DNA from 4 places in the Paenibacillus sp. FSL W8-0426 genome. Region 2 is predicted to be linked to each of the others. Evidence: riboswitches for the same ligand, from Rfam matches in the RefSeq annotation. Region 2 holds a riboswitch; each other region holds the start of a gene.
What was found. A riboswitch is a leader RNA that binds a small molecule or an ion and turns the genes downstream of it on or off. The one in region 2 is predicted to bind thiamine pyrophosphate.
Positions count from the first base shown of each region.

Region 1: another riboswitch for thiamine pyrophosphate. It lies ahead of thiC (phosphomethylpyrimidine synthase ThiC); the one in region 2 lies ahead of MKY59_RS02245 (ABC transporter substrate-binding protein).
Region 3: another riboswitch for thiamine pyrophosphate. It lies ahead of MKY59_RS18105 (thiamine phosphate synthase); the one in region 2 lies ahead of MKY59_RS02245 (ABC transporter substrate-binding protein).
Region 4: another riboswitch for thiamine pyrophosphate. It lies ahead of MKY59_RS04310 (ECF transporter S component); the one in region 2 lies ahead of MKY59_RS02245 (ABC transporter substrate-binding protein).

Region 1 is NZ_CP150203.1:731,148-734,835, reverse strand. It holds gene MKY59_RS03430 (hypothetical protein) at 1-351, shown strand, start outside; gene thiC (phosphomethylpyrimidine synthase ThiC) at 502-2,238, opposite strand; TPP riboswitch at 2,622-2,735, opposite strand; gene MKY59_RS03420 (IclR family transcriptional regulator) at 2,863-3,606, opposite strand.
Region 2 is NZ_CP150203.1:469,973-473,660, forward strand. It holds gene MKY59_RS02235 (ABC transporter permease) at 1-522, opposite strand, end outside; gene MKY59_RS02240 (MTH1187 family thiamine-binding protein) at 522-812, opposite strand; gene MKY59_RS02245 (ABC transporter substrate-binding protein) at 854-1,891, opposite strand; TPP riboswitch at 2,088-2,199, opposite strand; gene MKY59_RS02250 (VOC family protein) at 2,282-2,668, opposite strand; gene MKY59_RS02255 (hypothetical protein) at 2,883-3,362, shown strand.
Region 3 is NZ_CP150203.1:4,065,573-4,069,260, forward strand. It holds gene MKY59_RS18090 (thiazole synthase) at 1-121, opposite strand, end outside; gene thiS (sulfur carrier protein ThiS) at 124-327, opposite strand; gene thiO (glycine oxidase ThiO) at 324-1,544, opposite strand; gene MKY59_RS18105 (thiamine phosphate synthase) at 1,559-2,245, opposite strand; TPP riboswitch at 2,449-2,558, opposite strand; gene MKY59_RS18110 (hypothetical protein) at 2,710-3,688, opposite strand, start outside; gene MKY59_RS18115 (hypothetical protein) at 3,683-3,688, opposite strand, start outside.
Region 4 is NZ_CP150203.1:940,508-944,195, reverse strand. It holds gene MKY59_RS04320 (energy-coupling factor transporter transmembrane component T) at 1-78, opposite strand, end outside; gene MKY59_RS04315 (ABC transporter ATP-binding protein) at 53-1,528, opposite strand; gene MKY59_RS04310 (ECF transporter S component) at 1,529-2,122, opposite strand; TPP riboswitch at 2,335-2,444, opposite strand; gene MKY59_RS04305 (pectate lyase) at 2,636-3,304, opposite strand; gene MKY59_RS04300 (radical SAM/SPASM domain-containing protein) at 3,625-3,688, opposite strand, start outside.

The DNA.
Region 1 (3,688 bases), 260 kb from region 2:
AACCCATCCACCGTCCAAGGAACGATGGACCGCTTTTTGCGCCATTTACAGCCGGAGGAGGAACATCAAGCGTCAAATCATGCCCTTCAAGCCAAGAGCGTATTGCTGCCAGGCACGTTCGAGCTGATTATGCGCGGAGACCGCGAAGGTTACGCGGCAGCCGTTCAGGCGGGATTGATGCGGCATGCCGAACGATATTCGGGTTGGACGCCGATTGCCGCCCAGTTGTCCATGGCTCCGGCGGCAGCACGGGTAACGATGGCTAGCGGCATAACCGTGCACAGTCCCCTTTCCGTTCTGGCACCGTATTTGCAACGGGAATTGAATATGCAGCTAAAGTCTGGCTTGTGATACATGACATGCAAAAAAGCAGTTCATTCCCCAAGATAGGGAGATGAACTGCTTTTTGCTGTTTTGCTTCTCCTCCTGTCCGTTTTGTTGCGGACAGACAAATAACGCCAATTTAACGGATTCGCGGACAACCGCGCAAGAAGGCCGGCATTATGAGCGCATCCGGTATTCTTCGGCCTTTTCCTGCATGCCTGCGGCAACCGCCTCTTGTTCCGACAATCCCTTCTCCGCGGCAAATGCACGGATATCCTGCGTAATGCGCATGCTGCAGAACTTCGGTCCGCACATCGAGCAGAAATGCGCCTGCTTCGCTCCTTCGGCAGGCAGTGTTTCGTCGTGATAGGACATGGCGCGTTCCGGGTCGAGCGACAGGTTGAACTGGTCGCGCCAGCGGAATTCGAAGCGAGCTTTGGAAAGCGCGTCGTCCCGGCGCTGCGCACGCGGATGGCCTTTGGCCAGATCGGCGGCATGGGCCGCGATTTTGTAGGCGATGACGCCTTCGCGCACATCGTCCTTGTTCGGCAAGCCGAGATGTTCCTTCGGCGTAACGTAACAGAGCATGGATGTGCCGAACCAGCCGATCATGGCCGCCCCGATGGCCGACGTAATATGGTCGTACCCCGGCGCAATGTCCGTGGTCAGCGGGCCGAGCGTGTAGAACGGCGCTTCCTGGCAAATCTCCATTTGCAAGTCCACGTTTTCCTTGATTTTGTGCATCGGCACGTGTCCAGGACCCTCAATCATCACCTGCACGTCATGCTTCCAGGCGATCTGGGTCAATTCCCCCAGCGTCGCGAGTTCCGCCATCTGCGCTTCGTCATTGGCATCATAAATGCTGCCCGGGCGAAGGCCGTCTCCCAGCGAAAAGGCGACGTCATACCGCTTCATGATCTCGCAGATTTCTTCGAAATGGGTGTACAGGAAATTTTCCTGATGATGCGCCAGACACCAGGCCGCCATGATCGATCCGCCCCGTGACACGATGCCCGTCATCCGTTTGGCAGTCATCGGAATATAGCGGAGCAGCACGCCCGCATGAATCGTAAAGTAGTCCACGCCCTGCTCGGCCTGCTCGATCAGCGTGTCGCGGTACAGCTCCCACGTCAGCGCCTCCGCCTCCCCTCCGACCTTTTCCAATGCCTGATAGAGCGGCACCGTGCCGATCGGTACCGGCGAATTGCGGATGATCCATTCGCGGGTGGTGTGAATGTCTTTGCCCGTGGACAGATCCATCACCGTATCCGCTCCCCAACGGACGGCCCAGGTCATCTTCTCGACCTCTTCCTCAATGGAAGACGATACGGCCGAATTGCCGATGTTGGCATTGATTTTGACGTGAAAATGGCGTCCGATCATCATCGGTTCGCTCTCCGGATGATTGATATTGGAAGGCAAAATGGCTCGGCCGCTGGCCAGCTCCTGCCGTACGAATTCAGGCTCCACACCTTCGCGGATGGCCGCGAATTCCATCTCGGGCGTAATGATGCCTCTCCGCGCATAGTGCATCTGCGTCACGCATCGCCCTTCCCGTGCCCGCAGCGGTTTCCCGGTAACGCCGGGATACGTCTCGGCTCCAGCTCTTGTGCTGCCCGGCTTCAAGCCGTTGTCCTCCGGCTTAATCGACCGGCCTTCGTACGACTCAACGTCCTCGCGCTCCGTAATCCACTTCCTGCGCAGCGCGGGCAGGCCCGTCCGGATGTCCACCTCATAATCCGGATCGGTCATCGGACCGCTCGTATCGTACACGCGGAGCGGTTCGTTATGCTCCACCCCTTGGGGAGTGCTTGTGTCATGAAGGGCAATTTCGCGTTCGGGGACCAACAGGTCCGGTCGCGAGCCCTGAATGTATACCTTGCGGCTGCCCGGAAAAGGCCGCAGCCGCCCCATGCTTTCTTTTTCCGTATCCCGATGGTTTTCCTGTCCCGCTGTTTCGTGTCCTGTACTCATCGCTCGTTCTCCTCCTCATGGTATGGTCCGGCATTGCTCATTCTGCGCACCTGTTCATCAGGCCAAGCATGAAGGAAGTACAGCACGGGCGAATTCAAAAACACGGATACAGCTCCAGGGCGGGCGGGAACATGGCAACCATGGCCGCCGCATCACACATCTCCACCTTGTCGGAATGCCACGGAGATGCGGTGATGTCTCGGATACTGCATTAAAAAAGCCGGTTCCCCAAGGGAACCGGCTTTATCCTTCATCGCCAAACGTGCCACGGCAAGTCTACCCACAGGGGAGCTTCACTCAAGGCATATTGACGATGCTCGTCGTTGTTTCGCCGATTACTTCCCTACGCTGGCATGATCCAGATCAGGTGCTAAGGGTCCGGAATCTCATGCGATTCCGTCTCAGTCCGGACAATTCGGACTCCCCCAGTAACGTTTGACGGCTAGCGGCAACTTTGCCGCTGCGTCCTATTCAGTTCAGTCAGCCCATGTCTTGGGCTGTCCATTACAGATTAGCCTAAACATGGCGGAAAAACAACCTTATTTTCCAAAATGCCGTTTCGGATCAGGCCAGCATAAGTCCCATCTGCGCCGCAGCTTCTTTCAGGACCGGAGCATACTCATGGAGCGTCTCCTGGGAAAGGCGGCTGACAGGCCCCGATACGGACAACGCGGCGGCGATCCGGCCATCCCGGCCCATAATGGGCACGGACACCGCCGCAGCCCCCGGTTCGCGCTCTTCGTAACTTGTGGCGTAGCCGGCGTTCCGAATATCCGCCATCTGCGCCAAATACGCCTGCGGATCGATGAATACGGGCCATTCCGGGCCGTTCATCAGTTCTTCCCGGTCTTCCTCGCTTGCAAAAGCCATCAGCACCTTGCTGGAAGCCCCTACGGACAACGGCAGCCTTGCGCCAACGGGAGCCACCCGGCGGATCGCCTGATCGCTCTGTACGGCCTGTATCCGAATCCGTTCGGCACCGTCGCGCAGATACAAGCTCACCGTCTCCCCGAGCCGATCTCTCAGCCGTTCCATCGCCGGCAGCAGCAAAATGGCGGGATCGTCGCTCCGGGACATATGCGCGGATAGTTCCCAAATGCGAATGCCGAGTCTGTATTTCTCGGTCGCCGCATCGCGGATCACAAATCCCCGGTCTTCCAGGGTAGCCATGAGACGATGCACGGTGCTCTTATGCAATCCGATCTGGCTGGCAATTTCGGTCAATCCCAGATCGCTGCGGGTCGTAAAACACAATAATATATCCAGCGCCCGTTCTACAGCCCGGACGGTTAACTTTCGGTCCTCCATGGCAGAATGCCCTCCTCATGTTTCATCACATGAAACTCGGTTACATAAATTATATGAGAAACGATTCCATCTGTAAACCGAT
Region 2 (3,688 bases):
GGGCAGCGCATGCGGCAGCTCCAGCTTCCAGAAGATGTGGCGGCGCGATGCACCGGCCATGCGCATGTAATTCATCATGGCTGCATCCGTGCGCGTTAACCCGTCCATGGCCGCTACGGCGACCGGGAAGAAACAGACGAGAACGATCGTGATCAGCTTGGGCAGCAGCCCGAAGCCGAACCAGATCAGCAGGAGCGGAGCCAGCGCGATGGTGGGTATGTTTTGACTTAAAATAAGCAAAGGGTATAACGCCTGTTTGAGCAAAGGAATAAGATGCAGCACCATCGCGATCAGCAATCCGACGGCCGTGCCGGCAGCGAAGCCGATCAGGGTAAGCTGGATGGTAGCCCAAGCATGCATGCCGAGGCGATCGGCTTGAGATGCCGCTTCGCGGGCGATGTCCGAGGGTGCGGGAAGCATCCACTTTTCAATATGGAACAGGGATACGGCTCCCTGCCATAACGCGATAAAGAGAATAACCGCCACGAAGGGCGGCCATACGCTTTTCCAGTATGAATTCATTAGCGATATTTCTCCGTGAGGGCATCCATGCTGAACCCGTCAGGGCTATGGGCAATTTTGATCTGGGAAATGATGCTTGGGCTGCCGGCCTCCACGAGTGCTTCGTGCATTTTGCGCACGATCTGCAGCAGCTCCTCAAGTTCGCCTTCCATGGTCGTTTCCAGCGGGTTTACTTGATATTTGACGCCGGATTGTTGAATGACTTCGATCGCGCGATCGACGTAAGGATAAGAGTTTTCGCCGTTCGGCGTTTTGGGAATCACTTGTATGCTAAGCAGTGTGCTGGCCATGTCCATTCACGGCTCCTTCCGATTTCGTTATATAGTTCTCGTTATTGTGGTAAAAATTCGTTCGTATACGCTTTGGAAACGTCGACTTGCTGGTCGAGCAGTTTTTTGCTGAACATCCAGTCCGCGTAATTTTGCCAAACTTCCTGTTTCTGTTCGCCCCAACGTGCGGCATCGTCCTGATATTTAGGGCTGAGCCACTTCTGGCTGGCGAGTACTAAATCCTTGTCGAGGTCCGGAACGGCCTTCAGCAAAATGTTGGCAGCCTCCTCCGGGTGATCGATCGCATATTGATATCCTTCGGATGTCGCTTTCATGAACGCTTTAACCAGCTCCGGATCATTCTGAATCGTCGTTTCGTTGGTTACGAGCACAGGCGTGTAATAGTCGAGCGCTTCGGAGTAATCCTTGACGTACAGCATGTCGATCGGTTCATTCCGCAGCTTGGCTTCAATCCCGGTCCACGCATAGAAGATCCAGGCAAAGTCGATGTCGCGTTTCACGGCAGTGAAGAAATCGGCATCGCCCATATTGATGTTTTTCACCTTGGAGACGTCGGCGCCTTCGCCTTCCATAATCGATTGCATGACGGCTTCTTCTACCGGAGAGCCCCAGCCTCCATACGATTTGCCTTCAAAGTCTTTGGGCGATTTGATGTTCCGGTCCACCGGAGCGGCAAAGCCGGACGTGTTGTGCTGAATGACCGCGGCGATGGATACGAGCGGTACGTTTTGCGTGCGTGCTTGAGTTACGCTCTCCTGGTAACTGACGCCAAAAGGGACCTCGTTCGAGGCTACCATCGTGTCCGCTCCGCCTGCGCCAGGCTGCACGATTTCGACGTTAAGTCCCTCGGCTTTGTAAAAGCCCTGATCCACCGCAGCGTACAGGCCGGTATGGTTCGTATTCGGCGTCCAATCGAGCACCACCTTAACGTCTTTCAGTGCGGCATTGCCGCCTTCGCTTGCCTTTTCCGTGCTGCTGCCGTTCTCGCCGGCAGGTGCCGCTTCCTTGCCGCCGCATGCGGCAACGGTTACGAGGGTGATGCACAGGAGCATCAGGCCCATCATTTTGCGCCATTTCATTTCTTTTTCTCTCCTTCATATTGTCCGGCCATCGGCACGGGTACTCCTTGGCTTCATGTCCACAACATCTGATTAAGAATGCCATATCAGGGGAATTGCATCGCGGTCCACACGTTCTGATATTAACAAAAAAGCGCCCCGTTATTCGGGACGCATGCAGGCGTTAGAGAATGGCCACCAGCCTTGGGGCTGTGCCTTGGTCAATATACTCCGATTCCTACGCTGGCATGATCCAGATCAGGTCTAAGGGTCAGTATCTTATGGGATACACTCTCAGCCGGCCAATTCCGACACCCCTGGGAAGCTATGAAGTTACGGGCGTTGCTATCACAGTAATTATAGGCAAGAGTCCGGATTGTGTCCAGTAAGGAATTGGAGGGACGACCGGGATTACCGTTGGAAAAATTCAATCCATTCTTTTTCAGGTCCATAGATGAAGAAATAACGATATCCGTTCGGCAAGGTTACAATCTCCCCATCGATGAACTCTGCATCCGTTGCCTGAATGCGTCGGTATTCCGCTTCGATGTCCTCCACATGGATGGCAAAGTGGTGCACCGTTCCTTCGGATGGCAGCTTGTCGCTATACCCCTGAATCAGCTCGATCTCGGTCTCGTCGCTCCCGTTAAAACCGAGAAATGCCAGCTGAATGACACCGTTGGTGTGAGTCAACCGTCCCTTCAGTTCCAGACCGACAATCTCGGTATAGAAGCGGAGCGTTGTTTCCAGATCGCGAACGGAGATTCCGACGTGGTCGACGCGTTTTTGAAAAGCCATATGAACATACCTCCCGGGGCAGATAATTCGCCATTAGCATTTTAGAAATAGAATAGATGTGAAAACCCAAGCTGTCAAGTTGGAATTAGAGCGGCAATTGAACGCGCTTACGTAAAAAATAAAGATTTAAATTTTAAAAGTTCACAATTTGTTCACTTATGAAGGGCATAACGTGATCACTATAATGATCAAATGAACAGAAAGGATGAGTGCATTGCCAACAACGAAAAGAGAACAAGTGGTGTTCGGATTAATGATGTGCTTCGGCATGGTCACGATCATGCTGTTGTTTAATCTGTATAACAGCGGAATGATCGGGAAATTGTCTTTGATGGAGATTCTGCTGCAGTTTGTGATCTGTTTTGTGGTCGCTTTTGCGGTTGAATCGATATTGGTAGGTCCTGTGGCGAAAAAAGTAGCGTTTTCCCTGCCGTTCGACAAGTCGAACAAATTGGTGGCCGTGTTGACGCTCTCGTTTTTTATGGTGGTCGGCATGGTGTTGGTCATGTCTTTCTATGGTGTAATGACATCCTACCTCACCAATGGACTTGGAGGTCGTTCCATCCTGCGAAGCTATGGTTCGGCGATCGGCCATAACTTCTTGCTGGCACTTCCGGCACAGCTTCTGGTGGTGGGGCCGATCGTTCGGGCTGTATTTGGCAATGTGGTGGACAGAAGCAAAGTCAGCGCTTGACCGATCTGTCTTATTTCCTGGGCAATGGTCGTTTGAAAACATAATGAATGAAGCTCTTGCGAATGGGGGAGCATTTCATATATAATCATTGTCAACAATTGCAGATCGGAACTATGCCGTTGAAGAGCATCCAACTCGGAGGCGTTTTCGCCAGGGGAGCGAACCCATTCCCCAAGTTAACCGGAACCGCCCGTTATCGCGGACCAAGAGGCTGGACACAGGATTACCTGTCCCGGCAAGTTGGGTGGCACCGCGAGCAGAGCGCTCCTCGTCCCAAGGGATGAGGGCGCTCTTTGCATTTTTATAGCCCAAAGGAGACGGTGTAC
Region 3 (3,688 bases), 3.3 Mb from region 2:
CAAATGTCAGAACCTCTGTACCTGATGCCTCAACCGCCTGTCGTTGTACATCCAAGTCTTCGAATTTCCCTGTTCCCAGCAGCAATCTCGATTCAAAGGCATATTTTCCAATGTTTAACATACTTATCCGCCTCCCACAAAATGTACGATTTCGATTCGGTCTCCGTTTTTCAGCGGCGTCGTCTCATGAAGCTCTCGCGTTAAAATTTGCCGATTCAGTTCAACAACGACGGTTTTCACCTGAAGATTGAAAGAGAGCAACAATTTGTCCACACGATTCAACTGGTCTTCAATCTCCATCGATTGTCCGTTGACGATAATATTCAATGCATCATCCCCTTTCCGCTTAAGCGCTCCGGATTGAAAGCAGCAATCCCGAGTTCACCGGCCGATTTCCCCTCGATCAAATCCGCCAACACACTGCCTGTGATAGCGCTGAGCAAAATACCGTTCCGATAATGTCCGAAAGCGGCATACAATCCCGAATATTGTTCGCTTTCCCCCAAATACGGCAAACCATCCGGAGTCGATGGTCTCACGCCGGCCCAGGCTCGCTCGAATCGGGCGTGCGCAACGGCGGGAACCCATGCTGCCGCGGCGGAGATCAGTTTCTGGATTCCTCCAGGGGTCACATGCAAATCCGAAGCTCCCGCCAAGCTTGTTGCACCCAACCACACTTCTCCATTCGCTTTTGGAACGATATAAACATCTTCCGCATAAACGGTCCTGTCCGGTATATTTCCCCGTGCAGCGTCATGATGCGAAAACCGGACAGCAACCATTTCTCCCTTTACCGGCACGACAGGCATGTTCAACCCTACGCTTTCCATCAACTCTACTCCTTGCAGCCCGGCCGCGACTATGACATTTTTACATGTCAACATGCCAATGGAGGTTTGAACCCCTTGTATGCGCCCTGCCCCGGTTTGCAGCGTTACATTCTGAATGCCTTCCATGATTCGAGCCCCGTATGCTTGAGCGGACTTGGCATAAGCTGTGACAAGGTTTAACGGCAGCACTTCGCTTTCAGCTTGCCTGTACAACCCGCCATACGTATCCCGGCTTAGCCAGGGTGCTTGACGCTGCAGTTCCTGCCGATCCCAATACGTGCATGCATTCGAATCTGTTTCATATGCGGCTGCATATAGTCCTGCCTTTTGTCCGCTTCGAAAAGGCGTAATGAACCCGGCCTGCCGCAAGCCAATGTCAATTCCGCTCATCGCTTGAATATGCTCCCTCTGCCGGTGAACCCGTTCACGGCTGCGCCGGGCAAGCTCCGCCATGGCCGCATGATGAAAGTGCTCACTGTCGGCAGCCAGCATGCCGGCCGCCGCCGATGACGTCCCTCCACCCATTCGGGCTCGTTCCAGGAGCATTACTTCCTGCCCGCGGGCTGCCAATTCATAAGCAATGGAACAACCGATGACACCCCCTCCGATCACGATCGTTTCGGCAGACATGTCCTTTCGCGAACGTGGATTCTCTTTTTTGTCGAGAATGTCGAACCCCGAACTACCGTCTAAGCTAATGCGATCATCAAACAACGATTGCCCCTCCTTCATCTTCGTTCAATGGCGTCATTCATGGGCCGTACACCGGACATAGCCTGTTTGAATGCAGCGGCTGCTTGCTCAGGTTTACTGTTCTCCCATATGGCGGACATGACCGCAATCCCGCTTGCCCCGGCTGCGTAAATCGCATCCACGGCATCAAGGCGAATTCCGCCGATCGCAATGACGGGAATGCAAAGGGAGCTGCATATCGCTTTCAATGCAGGTATGCCTCTTGGCGCAGCGCCAATTTTGCTGTTGGTAGCAAAAACGTGCCCAAAAATAACATAATCTGCGCCTTGGCGCTCAGCGGATTTCGCCCCTTCCAAGGAATGCACGGAAACGCCCAGACGGATCGGTTCATGCTTGTTGTCCATCCGGATGGTTGTGCCATACTGTTTGAAATCCGATTCCCCCCTGTGCACGCCGCACAACTTAGGAACAGAAAAACCATCCATTCGATCAGGAATGCCATTAACGACAATTTGCGAAGCCGGGATACCCGCTTCTTGCATTCGTTCGGCCCAATGCAATCTTTGGTTGATCGCAAGATGTTTTTCCCGAATATGAATGTAATCCACCCAAGGGGTCACCCGGATCGCCTTTTCAAGAAAAACATCAAGGTCCCCCGTTCCGTTTGAAATGACATGGAGCTCCAATGATGAAGGTACTGATTGAGTTTGCGAAGCAACCATAACTCGGTTCACCTGCCTTTCGCTGAAAGAACACAAAAAACCACTCCCGCAGGGGAGTGGCGACTTATTCGTATCTTTCGTGCAATGCAAGGCAAATGCGAAACCAATGGGCATTATTCTCACGCGTTTATGCATGGAACGAGCATTGCCGATAATCGCATTGCAATCCAAGCGACGGCTGAAATACAGCCTTCCTTGTCATGACGAAAAACGTGCCACTTCCCTACGCTGGTATGATCCAGATCAGGTACAAAGGGTCCGGAATCGAATTATTCCATCTCAGCCGCATCGCGCGGCACCCCTAGTGCTCTTATGAAGTTGTAGCCTATATTACCATAGGCATCCTGTTTTGTCATCGATCATTTTTGCGTGCACTGCCAAAAATCAGGAAGATCAGCGCTTTTTTAGGTTAGACTACGCAGCTGAAAATATCGCACTATCCAGTGCCTTTTCGTCGGAGGATACTAGCGATTGATATAACAATTTTGCTCAAAATAGCCTCGAGCCGCTGCCTCCTGGGCATCCGTAAAAACTTCCTCCGGCCTGTATCCGTTCGAGCATGTGGCCGGATAATAATATTTGATGCCGCTGTCAGGATCCACACCGCCGATCACGGCCGCCCTCTTAACAAGCCGGCCGCCTCCGATGGCAAAGTTGTTGATTTTTCGGCCTCCGCTCGGAATACCCTGAATGAAAGCAATGATCCCTGTGTCATTTATAGAGTTGTACCAGTCTTCCTGGGAGATGAGCGGCAGAGTAAACGTGTATGAGATGCCATTTCTTCTGGCAAATTCGTTGTGACGATTGATGACCTCGGCCAAATCCTCCTGAACGGCACTGACAATCCGGCTTCTGCGCACATGTTCAAAATGTTGATCATCTCTCAGCAACGGGATCCGTGTCGACGCGATGAGTTCGTTCCGAAAGCCTTCAAGCCACATTTGCTTTTCGGCATCATAGGCGTAGACATAACTATCCAACGTGAAATTGATGCTGTTTCCGTCTTCGTCTGCATAGGTATAGGGTTTCTTTGGGCTCCACACGTGACGAAAAGAGTTTTCGGACTCCCCCATCATTTCCGTCTCATTGGCATACATGTAGTAACCGTCGTAGTCCAGAACAACGATAGCCGGGATATAATCGAACAAGGAGCGAATCGCTGGCGGATCGTCCTGAATCCCCAAATTAAGAGCCATCGTTTGCGTAAACGTCTCCAGCGCCAAATCTTTATCAGCGTTCACAAACTTTGATGAACCGTAGCCCGCTTCTCCACTTTGCTTTTCGTTCTGGTGCATGACCATGCCAGCGTCCATGACGGCAGTCCTCAGCGCTGTCTCGTATCTATTGCTGAGGATCTGGGCCTCTTGGAGTTCCCGACTGCTCTGCGACACGATCCAAAAAAACGGAAAAAAGACAAGCACAAAAACGATGGACAGCTCAGTA
Region 4 (3,688 bases), 470 kb from region 2:
CAGCGTCAGCACGACCATCTTCAACCCGGGATTGACGTGATGAAGCCATGTCTCACGATGGGGAAAAGACAGCTGCATCCATGACCCTCCCTCCATCAACCTTCCAAGTCCGGGTACAGTACCTGCTTACGATTTCGCTGTCATGGGTCACCATCACGATGGCCGTCCCTTTCCGTCTAAGTTCGTCAAGCCTTGACAGCATCGCGAACGTATTGCGGGCATCCTGCCCAAACGTCGGCTCATCCAGCAGCAGGATGCGCTGGCCGCGTATGAGGGCAGAAGCTACGCTCAGCCGCCGTTTCTGCCCCATGGACAATTGATACGGATGGCGGTCTGCCAATGCCGCAAGCCCGAATTCCTCCAGCATGCCCAGCGTATTTGCTTGCCTCTCTGCAGGTGACATTGCGGTACCGAGCAGCGAAAATTCCACTTCGTCCACAACCGAGTTCGTCACGAACTGGAATTCCGGGTTCTGAAACACAAAGGCCATCCGTTCCGCCAGCTGCTGCGTCGTGCCGGCGGGTTTCCCCATCACGCGATAGTCCCCCGTCGTTTTCAGAATATGCATCATGGACAGCAGCAACGAACTTTTGCCGGCACCGTTGGCTCCAACGACGCCGATCCAATCGCCGGGGCGGACTTCCAGCTTGTTGACCCGGATCACCTCGGTGCTGCCCCGCCATCCGATGACGTCGCGCAGCTCCAGTACAGGTTCCTCGTGAAGTCGTTGCCGCACGGCAGGTTCAGGCCCTGCCGCGCTCCCTGCCTGCTGTCCCTGTTCCTCCCATACGCCCGGGTACCAAATGCCATATGACCTGAGCAGATCCCGCTGCTCCGCAAATATTTGCGCTGCCGGACCGTCCGCGGCGATCTGCCCTTCGGGGGACAGCACGACGATCCGATCGACCCAGTCCACGATTTCGTCGATTTTGTGTTCCACGATGATCAAGGTTTTGTTATGGGCGATCCGTTTCACCGTATCCCAGACCTGCGACGTGCCTTCCCCGTCCAACAGCGCCGTCGGTTCGTCCATGAACAATACGTCCGGTTCCAGCGCAAGAATCGAAGCAATGGCCAGCCGCTGCTTCATGCCCTGGGACAGGGATTGGATCGGAGCACGATGGCCCTCGAAGGCCAGCCCGACCTGCTGCAAAGCAAGGCCGATCCGCGCTGCCATTTGCTCCCGAGGAACGTTCCGGTTCTCCAGCACGAATGCAATCTCCTCATCCGTATGCGACATGCAGAACTGGGCATCCGGGTCCTGGAACACGATGCCTGCCCGCTTTGGCACCAGAATGTCGTCACACTTCATGGGCATCTCCACCGCATGCGGAATGATTCCGCTCAATATTTGCAGCAACGTGGATTTTCCCGATCCGCTTGCTCCCAGCAGCAGCACCTTCTCTCCTTGGCTCACCGATAAAGAGAGCCCTTGAAACAACAGGCCTTGTTCCCCGGGGAATTTGCATCTCAAGTTCACGATGCCCGCTGCTAGCCCGGTTTCCCGCACGCATTCTTGCCTGTGCATTTAATCCAATGCCTCGTAATCCTGCTTCGATGCAGGTCTTAACGTACGGGTCACGCCGGTCAGCTCCAGTGCCTTCGCCAAATAATAGGCAAATACGCCTGCGATCACGGCGCTGCCGATCAGGCGGAACCCGATAAACAGGGTGTAGTTCCAAGTCGAGAGGGACTCGATGTACCCGTATTGGTAATCCAGTATGAGCGAAGCAAGTCCTGCCCCGATGGCGGCCAGGCAGGTCACGGGCAAATTCGTTTTCCGATACAGGAATGCCGCAAAGAAAATTTCCGCGCCCAGCCCTTGCAGCAGCCCGTATACAAGCGTGGACATGCCCCATTCGCTGCCGAGGAAAGCGCTGACCGTGGAGGCCGCAACCTCGGCCAGAATGGCAACGCCCGGCTTGCGAATGACGAGAAAGGCAAACGTTCCCGCCATGAACCACATGCCGTAGATCATCTGCTCGGCATGCACGCCGAACGGTTTCATCAGATCATAGGTCGGTCCCCATATTTTGTAGATCACCCCGAATACAACCGCAATCACGATCGTGACCAAAATATCCGTTAATCTTAATTTGCTGCTGCTCCCCGCATTTACCATTTTCTCTACTCCCCTTCTCTTATCATCAGTAGTTTGAAAATAACAAAAAAGCCTCCCCGATATCGGGCAGGCCATGCGTACAGTTGACGAAACATGGGCGGAAAATGGCACATAAACAGGACAACCCACACTTATCCCATTCAGGAATAAGGCAAAGGATATGCTGCCGAATTCATGAGACGTTGTGTGCACGAATTGCGTGTTTATTTTCCCCATCATGGATCGAATGGTTCTCTACGCTGGCATTACCCAGATCAGATACGGTCAGCGGCACAAGGCCACCCTCTCAGCCCAACTTCATTGAGCTCCCGGCTTTCGTTATTTCAATGGTTATACTGTACAACAGAAGGGTATTTGTGGCAATCCCGAATCATTCCCTTTTATGCACGAGCGATAGTGAAGGCATCCCCATCACAGGAATGCCTTCGGTAGAATCCGCGATCGTTGGCGCAAAGGTCAGGCAAGACTCTTGAACATTAGAGATGACTCTCTGGCAATCGCGTCGCTGATGATTCAGTATTGCGTATTGCCCGATTGGCTCGTTTTGCCGGAGGCGAACCCTTTGAAGAGCGTAGGCACCTTGGAATACCGCGTATTGGTGATTTTGCCGACGGTCGAGCTGCTGTCCGTGCGCAGAATCGAATCCTTGACGTTGGAGATGTTGGAGTTGTCCACACTCATCGTAACCTGATAAGAGGTGCCTCCGTTTTGGCGCACCAGTTTGCCGATGTCGTCTGCCCTGAAATTTTTGATGTTGATCGTTCCCGAGGCATTCATCTGAAATACTTTGTCGTACGCCTTATACGCCGCTCCGCCCGTTATGTTAACGGTGCCGGAGGATTTCAAGGTTAGGGCGTCCTCGCCGACATCCTTCCAGGTCACGTTTTCGATATTGCAGCTGCCATAACAATGAACGCCGTCGGCAGCAGGAGCTTCAATGACTACGTTTTTCAAGGTTGCGCCTGCTTCAAGCCTGAAAATGGGCTTCTGGTTCTCAGCCTGGCTTCCGTCTCCCAACGTGTTCGGATCGGCAGCCACGCTTTTCCCCTTGCCGTCGTACGTTTCGCCTTTTTTGACGATAATCGTCGTTTTGACGATTTCGGGCGCTGCCGCTGCGGGAATCACAGCAAACAATGAGGCAGCCAAACCGGCGGACAAAAGTACGGTCAACATTTTTTTCATCATGAATTCCTCCTTGGCGATCGGATTTTCCCATTACGGGCGGTTTGTCGGCAAGCCTCGCAGATGCACAGCTCCGCTTGTCCTGGCCGCAACCTCATCCTATCAGGAAAGGAACGTTCCAAGAATAATCCGTAGTTCACATCTCTCCGACATTCACGCCAGCTCTGAGAAAATGAGACCTATCCGTACCCGTTCCGAACATCGCATCTGCCGTTGTTAACTCTCGGTGTGCTGGAATTACCTTATTTTCCTTCAGATGAAAGACAACAAGGGCCGACTTGAAATCAAGCCGTCCCCGTCTTTTTATTCAAAATCCAATCCTACGCACCGAACCGCTGGCGGTATCCGCATTTGCGGCAAAGCTCCTCCACCGCTTCGCGTCTC